DNA from 2 places in the Pseudomonas sp. L7 genome. Region 2 is predicted to be linked to the other one. Evidence: riboswitches for the same ligand, from Rfam matches in the RefSeq annotation. Region 2 holds a riboswitch; the other holds the start of a gene.

Region 1 (4,355 bases), 370 kb from region 2:
CAGCGCGTTCAGCGCCCGCGCCAGGCTCATCAACAGTACGAAGCCCGCCAGCACGCAAACGGCCGGCAGCCACAACAGCGACCACTGCGCCAGGCCCAGCCCGCCGAGCATCCAGAACATCACCGAAGCGGCGGCATGCGGGTCGCCGGTGTAGAGCAGCAGGTTGGCGGCGGCCATTACCACGAACGACACCGCTACCCCGGCCAGCAGCAGGCGATCGCTCTCCAGGCGCCCACCGCGGCTGGCCACGCCGAGCACCAGCAACATACTGCCCAACGCGCCGATGAACGCTGCCAAGGGCAGGCTGAAGGCCCCGGCGAACGGGCCGAGAAACAGCACCACCAGCACTGCGCCGAACACCGCCCCGGAGCTGACACCCAGCAGGTGCGGATCGGCCAGGGGATTGCGGGTCACCGCCTGCAGGGCGCCGCCGACCATTGCCAACCCTGCGCCGACCAGCGTCCCCAGCAACACGCGCGGTGCGCGGATCTGCCAGACGATCTGCGCCTGGCCGCGGCTCCAGTCGCCGTTTTCCCCCAGCCCCACCTGCTGCAGGACAATGCCGACCACTTTGCCCAATGCGACCTGCGCCGAGCCGAACCCCAGCGACAGCAGGCACGACAGCAGCAAGGCCAGCAGCAGCGAAACGATCAGCAGGCGATAGCCCGCAGGGCTGCGAATCGGCATCAGCGGCGGGCCTCGGCGAAGCGCTGCGGATGCAGGGCCGTGGCCAGGGTCTCGATGGCCTGGGCGTTCTCCACCGACGGTGTCACCTCCAGGTACGACAGCACCACGAAGCGCTGCTTGCGGATCGCCTCGACACTGCCCAGCGCCGGGTGGTGCAGGAGGAAGTCGCGTTTGTGCTGCCAACTGGTGGGCCCGTAGTCGACGATCACGATCACCTGCGGATCGCGTTCCACCACGCTCTCCCAGTTCACCTGGGTCCAGCTGGCGGCCACATCGCTCATGACGTTATCGCCTCCCGCCGTGGTGATCAGCGCCTGCGGCATCCCCAGGCGCCCGGAAGTGGTGGGGCGGTCTTCACCACTGTCATAAAGGAATACGCGCGGCCGTTGCTTGATCTCGGCCATCTGCGCCGCAACGCGCTCGACGCGTTGGCGCAACTGGCCAACCAGCGCAGTGGCGCGCTCGCGCACATCGAAGATCCGGCCAAGGTTGTCCAGGTCGCGGTAGAGGTCTTCGAGGCTGGCCTGGCGCTGGGGCATGATCCAGGAGCACGACTCGCTCAGTTCATACACCGGGATGTCGAAGGGCGCGAGGGTCTGTGGGGTGACCGGCCCGCCGATGCGCATGCCGTAGCTCCAGCCGGCGAGGAAGAAGTCGGCGTTGGCATCGAGCAGGTTTTCCACCGACACGTAGCGCGGCGCCAGCTCTGGCAGCCCGTCAAGTGCTTCGCGCAGGCTTGGGTCGAGGGTTTTCCAGCCGCTGATGCCGCTGTAGCCGGCCATGTGGTCGCGCAGCCCGAGGGCCAGGAGCATGCCGGTGAGATTGATGTCATGGCTGACGGCATGCTGCGGCGCATGGGTGAAGGTGACGTCGCGCTCGCAACTGCGCACGGTCAGTGGATAGTTGTCGGCCTCGGCGGCCAGGGGCAGGGCGGCCAGCAGGGCCAGGCTGGTGAGCAGCGATTTCATGCAGGGCTGATCCAGGTAATGCGTGGATGGGAGGCCAGCGGGTGGCGATCGACCAGGGCCTGTACGCCGAACACCTCGGCCAGGCACTGCTCGGTGAGCACGTGTTCTGGCGTGCCGTGGGCGACGATGCGCCCGGCATCGATCACGTACAGCCGATCGCAGAAGGCGGCGGCCAGGTTCAGATCGTGGAAGCTGGCCAGCAGGCTCAGGCCGGTGCTGCGCAGTTGCTGCAACAGGGCCAGCTGGAAGCGTGGGTCGAGGTGGTTGGTCGGCTCGTCGAGGATCAGCAGCCGAGGTTGCTGGACCAGTGCCCGCGCCAGCAGCACGCGCTGCTTTTCGCCGCCCGACAGGCAGACGAAGGCGTCGAGGGCGCGCGGCAGCAGGTCGAGCCTGGCGAGGGTGTCGTCGATCAGGCTCGGCTCGCCGTCGCCCTCGAACCAGCCCAGATGCGGGGTGCGGCCCATGGCAACGACGTCACGCACGTTCAGGCCGAAGTCTTCGGGGAACTCCTGCAGCATCACCGCGATGCGCTGGGCGACCCAGCGTGGGTTGCGCTGCCAGATATCCTCGCCATCGAGGTGCACCTGACCGACGCTGGGGCGATTGAAGCGGTAGGCGCAGCGCAGCAGGCTGGTCTTGCCACTGCCGTTGGGGCCGATCAGCCCGACGAATTCACCGGCGCCGATCTGCAGGTCGATACCCTCCAGCAGCGGCTGTCCACCGCTGTGCGGCGACCAGTGCAGGCCTTGGATGTGCAGGGTAGGGCATGACATGGATGAACCAACCGTCGCAGGGTGAGTGATACCCGAACGGTGGAGGTGCGCGCAGCTGTCGCGGGCGCGCGGCCGCCGCGAGAACCGGCCTGCGCCCGCCCACCGCGGGAGTTGCCAACTGCTGTGACAGGCCGGTCTCCGGGCTTGCGAGGGGCATGAGGCATTCACCTTCCCATGCCGTTGGCACAGTGGTGTATCGAATGCATCGCTCGCTTACCGTTGCGGGGGCAGCGCCGGACTGCTCGCAGGGGCGAGGCACCGGCTTCCCGTTTAATCCCCGGCTCGGCGGCAGGGGACACCTGAAACAAGGGGCGCATCTGAGCATTTATGGGATGGGGAGTCAACCAGCCCTGTTGCGGGGCACGCCCGCTCCCGCGACAGGGCCGACACCTTCAAGCCTTCAATGCTCAGCCGCGCTTGAGCACCAGCGTCAGGATGTCGTAACTGGCCACCAGTTCACCGAGCTGGTTGGTCACCTCCACATCCCAGGCCACCACCCCTTGCGGCTGCCCCAACGGGCTGGTCTTGCCCTGGTCGATCTTGCGCTTGCAGGTCAGGCGCGCCTGGATCGTGTCACCGATCCCCACCGGGTTGATAAAGCGCAGGGTGTCCAGCCCGTAGTTGGCCAGTACCGGCCCTTCACCCGGCGACACGAATAGTCCGGCCGCCGCTGACAGCACGAAGTAGCCATGGGCGATGCGCTTGCCGAACTGCGACTGCTTGGCGGCGATCTCGTCGAAATGCATGTAGAAGTGGTCGCCCGACAGGCAGCCGAAGTTCACCAGGTCCGCCTCGGTGACGGTACGTCGGTGGGTCAGCAGCGACTCGCCGATGCGCAGATCATCGAAGTAGCGACGGAACGGGTGCACCTCGGTCTCGATCACTTCAGCGCCACGCACGTGCTCGCCAGTGACCGCCGCCAGCATGCTCGGCGAACCCTGGATCGCGGCGCGCTGCAGGTAGTGCTTGACCGCCCGCAGGCCGCCGAGCTCTTCGCCGCCCCCGGCACGCCCGGGGCCGCCGTGCTTGAGCTGTGGCAGCGGCGAGCCGTGCCCGGTGGACTCCGGCGCAGCCTCGCGGTCGAGCACCAGCAGACGGCCGTGCCAGGCGGCGGCCGCGGGAATGGCCTTGGCGGCGATGGCGCGGTCGCGGGTCACCAGGGTCGCCACCAGGCTGCCCTTGCCTCGTGCGGCCAGGGCCAGGGCTTCGTCCAGGTCGTCGTAGGCCATCAGGGTGCTGACCGGGCCGAACGCCTCGATATCGTGGGCGCCGCCCTCGGCGTGCGGGTCGCGTGCGTGCAGCAGGGTCGGGGCGAAGAACGCACCTTCGGCCACGCCTTCGCCTACCGGCGAAAAACCGTCGCTGGCGCCGAACAGTTGGTCGCAGCTTTGCAGCAGGCTGCGCACGCGCTCGCCGACATCACGCTGCTGGTCGTGGGAGGCCAGCGCGCCCATGCGTACGCCTTCGACCGCCGGATCGCCCACCACCACCTTGGCCAGGCGTTCGCGCAGGCGGGTGGCGACGGCATCCAGGTGCCTGGCCGGCACGATGGCGCGGCGAATGGCCGTGCACTTCTGGCCTGCCTTGGTGGTCATCTCGCGCACCACCTCTTTGATGTACAGGTCGAACTCCTCGTCGTCCGGGGTTACATCCGGCCCGAGGATGGCGCAGTTCAGCGAGTCGGCTTCAGCCGTGAAGGGCACCGAGTTGCGCACCAGGTTCGGCGTCATGCGCAGCTTGGCGGCGGTGTCGGCGGAGCCGGTGAAGGTCACCAGGTCCTGGCCCTGCAGGCGTTCGAGCAAGTCGCCGGTGCTGCCGATCACCAGTTGCAGGCTGCCGGGTGGCAGCAGGCCGGATTCGTCGATCAGGCGCACCACGGCTTCGGTCAGGTAGCTGGTGGACGTCGCGGGCTTGACGATGCACGGCA
Region 2 (4,355 bases):
CCGTGGGTCGCGGCCAGCAGAGGTGTGCGCCCTTGGCCATCGCGGCTGTCGAGCGCCACCGGTTCCTTGAGCAGGCGACGGATGGCAGGTGCATCGCCGCGCTGGGCGGCATAAAGCAGGCGGGTATCCATTGACGTGGTCTCGGCGTGGGCGGCAAGGCAGGTGAAGGCCAGCAGGCAGGCAGCGAGGGTGTGGCGCATGCGTAGGGCTCCTGAGGCAAAGCCTCATCCTAGGGAAAAAGTTGCAGGCAACTGAAACGAATTATCTGGATGAGCTGTAGTGGATTTCCGAATACATCAACGTTGCCCGCCTCGAAGGGCCATGCTAGAAGTCAGCGTCATCATTTGAAAACCGAATACCCTCATGTCCATCAGCGTAAAACCGAATAGGGCTCTGTTCGATCTCGACCTGTTGCGCGCCATCGTCGTGGTCGCCGATTGCGGCAGCTTCACCACGGCTGCGGCCCGTCTGCATTCGACCCAGTCGACCATCAGCCAGAAGGTACGGCGCCTCGAGGAGATGGTCGGCCATCGCCTGCTGGTGCGTGGCAACCGCGACGTGCTGCCCACCGACGCCGGGCAGACGCTGCTTGGCTATGCCAGGCACATGCTGGCGCTGAACGACCAGATGCTCGAAGCCCTGGCCGGGGCCATGGTTGGCGTCACCGTGCGTCTTGGCGTGCCCGAAGATTTCGTCGGCGGGCGAACCACCAATGCGTTGTCGGCGTTCAGCCGCCTGCACCCGCAGGTCAAGCTGGAAGTCACCAGCGGCCTGTGCCGCGACCTGAGCCAGGCCTACGACAATGGTGAACTCGATCTGGTGCTGCTCAAGCAGCGGCGCAACAGCCGCGAGGGGGTGTCCTGCTGGCCCGAGCGCCTGCAATGGATCGACAGCGTGCGCATGCCGGCCTTCGAGCTTGACCCGGTGCCCTTGGTCACCTTTCCACCGCGCGGGCTGTACCGCGAAGACATGATCCATGCCATCGAAGGCATGGGCCGGCGCTGGCGCATCAGCTTCACCAGCTCCAGCTTGTCCGGTATCCAGGCCGCGGTGGCCGACGGCATGGGCGTGAGCTTGCTGCCGCCGCGCGCGGCCACCGCCGAGCACCGAGTACTTGGGGCGGCGCAAGGTTTGCCGGAGGTGGACAGCTACGAGATCGTCATCGTCCACCGGCCAACGGCCGATGTGATGGTCAAGGCCCTGGCGCAGGTGCTGACCGAGCTGCTGGCCGGGGGTGGCATCTGAAGGCTCCGATCAGCGTCAGACGGTTGACCACCTGCGCACCACTGCGTAGCCTTGCCGCTTCGAGGTTCTCCGGCGCTGCCGGAGCTAAGACGGGAACGCGGTACAAGCCGCGGCTGCCCCCGCAACTGTAAGCACTGAACAGGGTCGACACAGCCACTGCGCCCGCGCGCGGGAAGGCGTCGTCCTGACGGCTGGAGGTCGTGCAGTGCAAGCCAGGAGACCTGCCTCGCAACGTATTCGACTTTCAACCGGGCGGGGTGATCCGGTGGCGAGCGAGCCCGGCCGGTCGGTCGTGGCTTTCGTCCCGCATGCCCGCACCATTGCTGCCAAGGGCATCGCCACATGAAAACACTGGCCAAACTTCCCGTCACCATCGTCACCGGCTTCCTCGGCTCGGGCAAGACCACCTTGCTGCGCCACATGCTCGACAACGCCCAGGGGCGACGCATCGCGGTCATCGTCAACGAGTTTGGCGAGCTGGGTATCGACGGCGAAATCCTCAAGCAGTGCAGCATCGGCTGCACCGAGGAAGAGGCCAACGGCCGCGTCTATGAACTGGCCAACGGCTGCCTGTGCTGCACCGTGCAGGAAGAGTTCTTCCCGGTGATGCGCGAGCTGGTCGCTCGCCGTGGCGACCTGGACCACATTCTCATCGAGACCAGCGGCCTGGCCCTGCCCAAACCGCTGGTGCAAGCCTTCCAGTGGCCGGAAATCCGCAATGCCTGCACCGTCGATGCGGTGATCACCGTCGTCGACAGCCCGGCCGTGGCCGCCGGCACCTTCGCCGCCTACCCGGACCAGGTCGACGCGCAGCGCAAGCTCGACCCCAACCTGGACCACGAATCCCCGCTGCATGAGCTGTTCGCCGACCAACTGGCCAGTGCCGACCTGGTGGTGCTGAACAAGGCTGACCTGATCGACGCCGAGGGCCTGGCCAAAGTCCGCGCCGAAGTCGCCGAGGAGCTGCCGCCTGCCGTCAAGGTGATCGAGGCCAGCAGCGGTCGCCTGCCGCTGGATGTGTTGCTGGGCGTGGGTGCCGAGTCCGAAGTGCACATCGATGGTCGTCGCACCCACCACGATTCGCACCACGACGGCGACGATCATGACGATCACGATCATGACGCCTTCGACTCCATCTCCATCGACCTGCCTGAAGCGGACGAAAGCCTGCTGCTCGATGCCCTGACGCAACTGGTCACCGAGTTCGGCATCCTGCGCGCCAAAGGCTTTGCCGCGATCCCCGGCAAGCCGATGCGCCTGTTGATCCAAGGTGTGGGCACGCGCTTCGACAAGCACTTCGACCGCGCCTGGCGCAGCGACGAGCCGCGCATCACCCGCCTGGTGCTGATCGGCCAGGACCTTGACGCGGCACAGTTGGAAGCGCGCCTGCGCCAGGCCCTGGGCGCCTGATCCATGCACCTGCTGCGGACCCAGCCCGGCGGCTTCGTGCCGGACGACAGCATTGCCGACCTCGGCCAGACACCCGCCGAGCTGGTGATTCTCTGCAGCGGTGACTCTCACCTGGCACTGCTCGCCGAAACCGCCGAGCAGTTGCCGGACGATTTCCCCAGCCTGCGCCTGGCCAACCCCATGCAGGTGCAGAACCACGCCTCCGTCGACCTGTACATCGATGAGGTGTTGCGCCATGCCAAGGTGATCCTGGTATCGCTGCACGGCGGTGTCGGCTACTGGCGCTATGGCGTCGAGCAGTTGGTCGAACTCGCCGCGCGTGGCGTGCACTTGATCCTGGTGCCCGGCGATGACCGCCCCGACCCGGAGCTGACACAGTTGGGCACGGTGCCGGCCGAACAGGCCGAGCGGCTCTGGCACTACCTGCGCCAGGGCGGCAAGGCCAATGCGGCCAACCTGTTCAATTGCCTGGCCAGCCAGTGGCTGGGGCGCGACTATGCCTGGGACGAACCCCAGCCGCTGCCGCGCACCACGGTCTACCACCCCGGCAAGCCCAGTGCAGGGCTTGAAGACTGGTTCCCCGAGTGGCACCCGGAGCATCCGGTGGCGCCGATCCTGTTCTACCGCTCGCACCTGCAGGCCGCCAACACCGGGTTCATCGATGTGTTTTGCCAGCGCTTGCAGGCCGCCGGGCTGAACCCGTTGCCGATCGCAGTCGCCAGTCTCAAGGAGGCGGCCTGTCTCGAACAGGTAGAGGCCTGGCTCGACGAGGTCGGCGCCGAAGTGGTCATCAACACCACAGGCTTTGCCTTGTCCAGCCCCGAGCGGCCCAACCTGCGTCCGCTGCGCCGCGACGTGCCGGTGTTGCAGGCGATCTGCGCCCAGGACAACCAGCCCGGCTGGGAAGCCAGCGAGCAGGGCTTGGGTGCGCGCGACCTGGCCATGCACATCGCCTTGCCGGAGCTGGACGGGCGCATCATCACCCGGCCGGTCAGCTTCAAGGACCTGGCCTGGCGCAGCGAGCGCAGCCAGTCCGATGTGGTCTGCTACAAGGCCCACCCCGAACGCATGGATTTCGTCGCCGAGCTGGCACGGCGCTGGGTCGAGCTGGCGCGACTACCCAATGCCCAGAAGCGCGTGGCGCTGGTGCTGGCCAACTATCCGACCCGCGACGGGCGTATCGGCAATGGCGTGGGGCTCGACACGCCTGGCGCCGCGCTGAACATCCTGCATGCCCTGCAGGCCGAGGGTTATCCGGTTGCTGGCTTGCCGCAGACGGGCACGGCGCTGATTCACGAACTGCTCGGCGGCGTGACCAACGACCTGGATCACCTCGACCAGCGCCCCTGTGCCCAGAGCCTGTCTCTGGACGACTACCTCGCGGCCTTCGCCTGCCTGCCCGAGGCCAACCAGCGTGCGGTGCGCGAACGCTGGGGCGCGCCTGAGCAAGACCCGATGTTCCGCAGTGGCCGGATGATGATCGCCGGTCTGCGCTACGGCCTGACCTTTGTCGGTATCCAGCCGGCCCGGGGCTACCAGGTAGACCCGAGCGCGGTGTATCACGACCCGGACCTGGTGCCGCCGCACGGCTACCTGGCGTTCCATTTCTGGTTGCGCAACGGCTTTGCCGCCGATGCGCTGATCCATGTCGGCAAGCACGGCAATCTGGAGTGGCTGCCCGGCAAGGGCGTCGGGCTGTC

What was found. Region 2 has a riboswitch for cobalamin ahead of cobW (cobalamin biosynthesis protein CobW). Riboswitches for the same ligand answer to the same signal wherever they lie in the genome.
Region 1: another riboswitch for cobalamin. It lies ahead of ACK3BK_RS12140 (ABC transporter ATP-binding protein); the one in region 2 lies ahead of cobW (cobalamin biosynthesis protein CobW).

The regions. Positions count from the first base shown of each region.
Region 1 is NZ_CP176784.1:2,699,071-2,703,425, forward strand. It holds gene ACK3BK_RS12130 (FecCD family ABC transporter permease) at 1-687, opposite strand, end outside; gene ACK3BK_RS12135 (ABC transporter substrate-binding protein) at 687-1,655, opposite strand; gene ACK3BK_RS12140 (ABC transporter ATP-binding protein) at 1,652-2,428, opposite strand; cobalamin riboswitch at 2,540-2,746, opposite strand; gene paaZ (phenylacetic acid degradation bifunctional protein PaaZ) at 2,836-4,355, opposite strand, start outside.
Region 2 is NZ_CP176784.1:2,328,962-2,333,316, forward strand. It holds gene ACK3BK_RS10545 (ankyrin repeat domain-containing protein) at 1-200, opposite strand, end outside; gene ACK3BK_RS10550 (LysR substrate-binding domain-containing protein) at 364-1,245, shown strand; cobalamin riboswitch at 1,291-1,489, shown strand; gene cobW (cobalamin biosynthesis protein CobW) at 1,588-2,655, shown strand; gene cobN (cobaltochelatase subunit CobN) at 2,659-4,355, shown strand, end outside.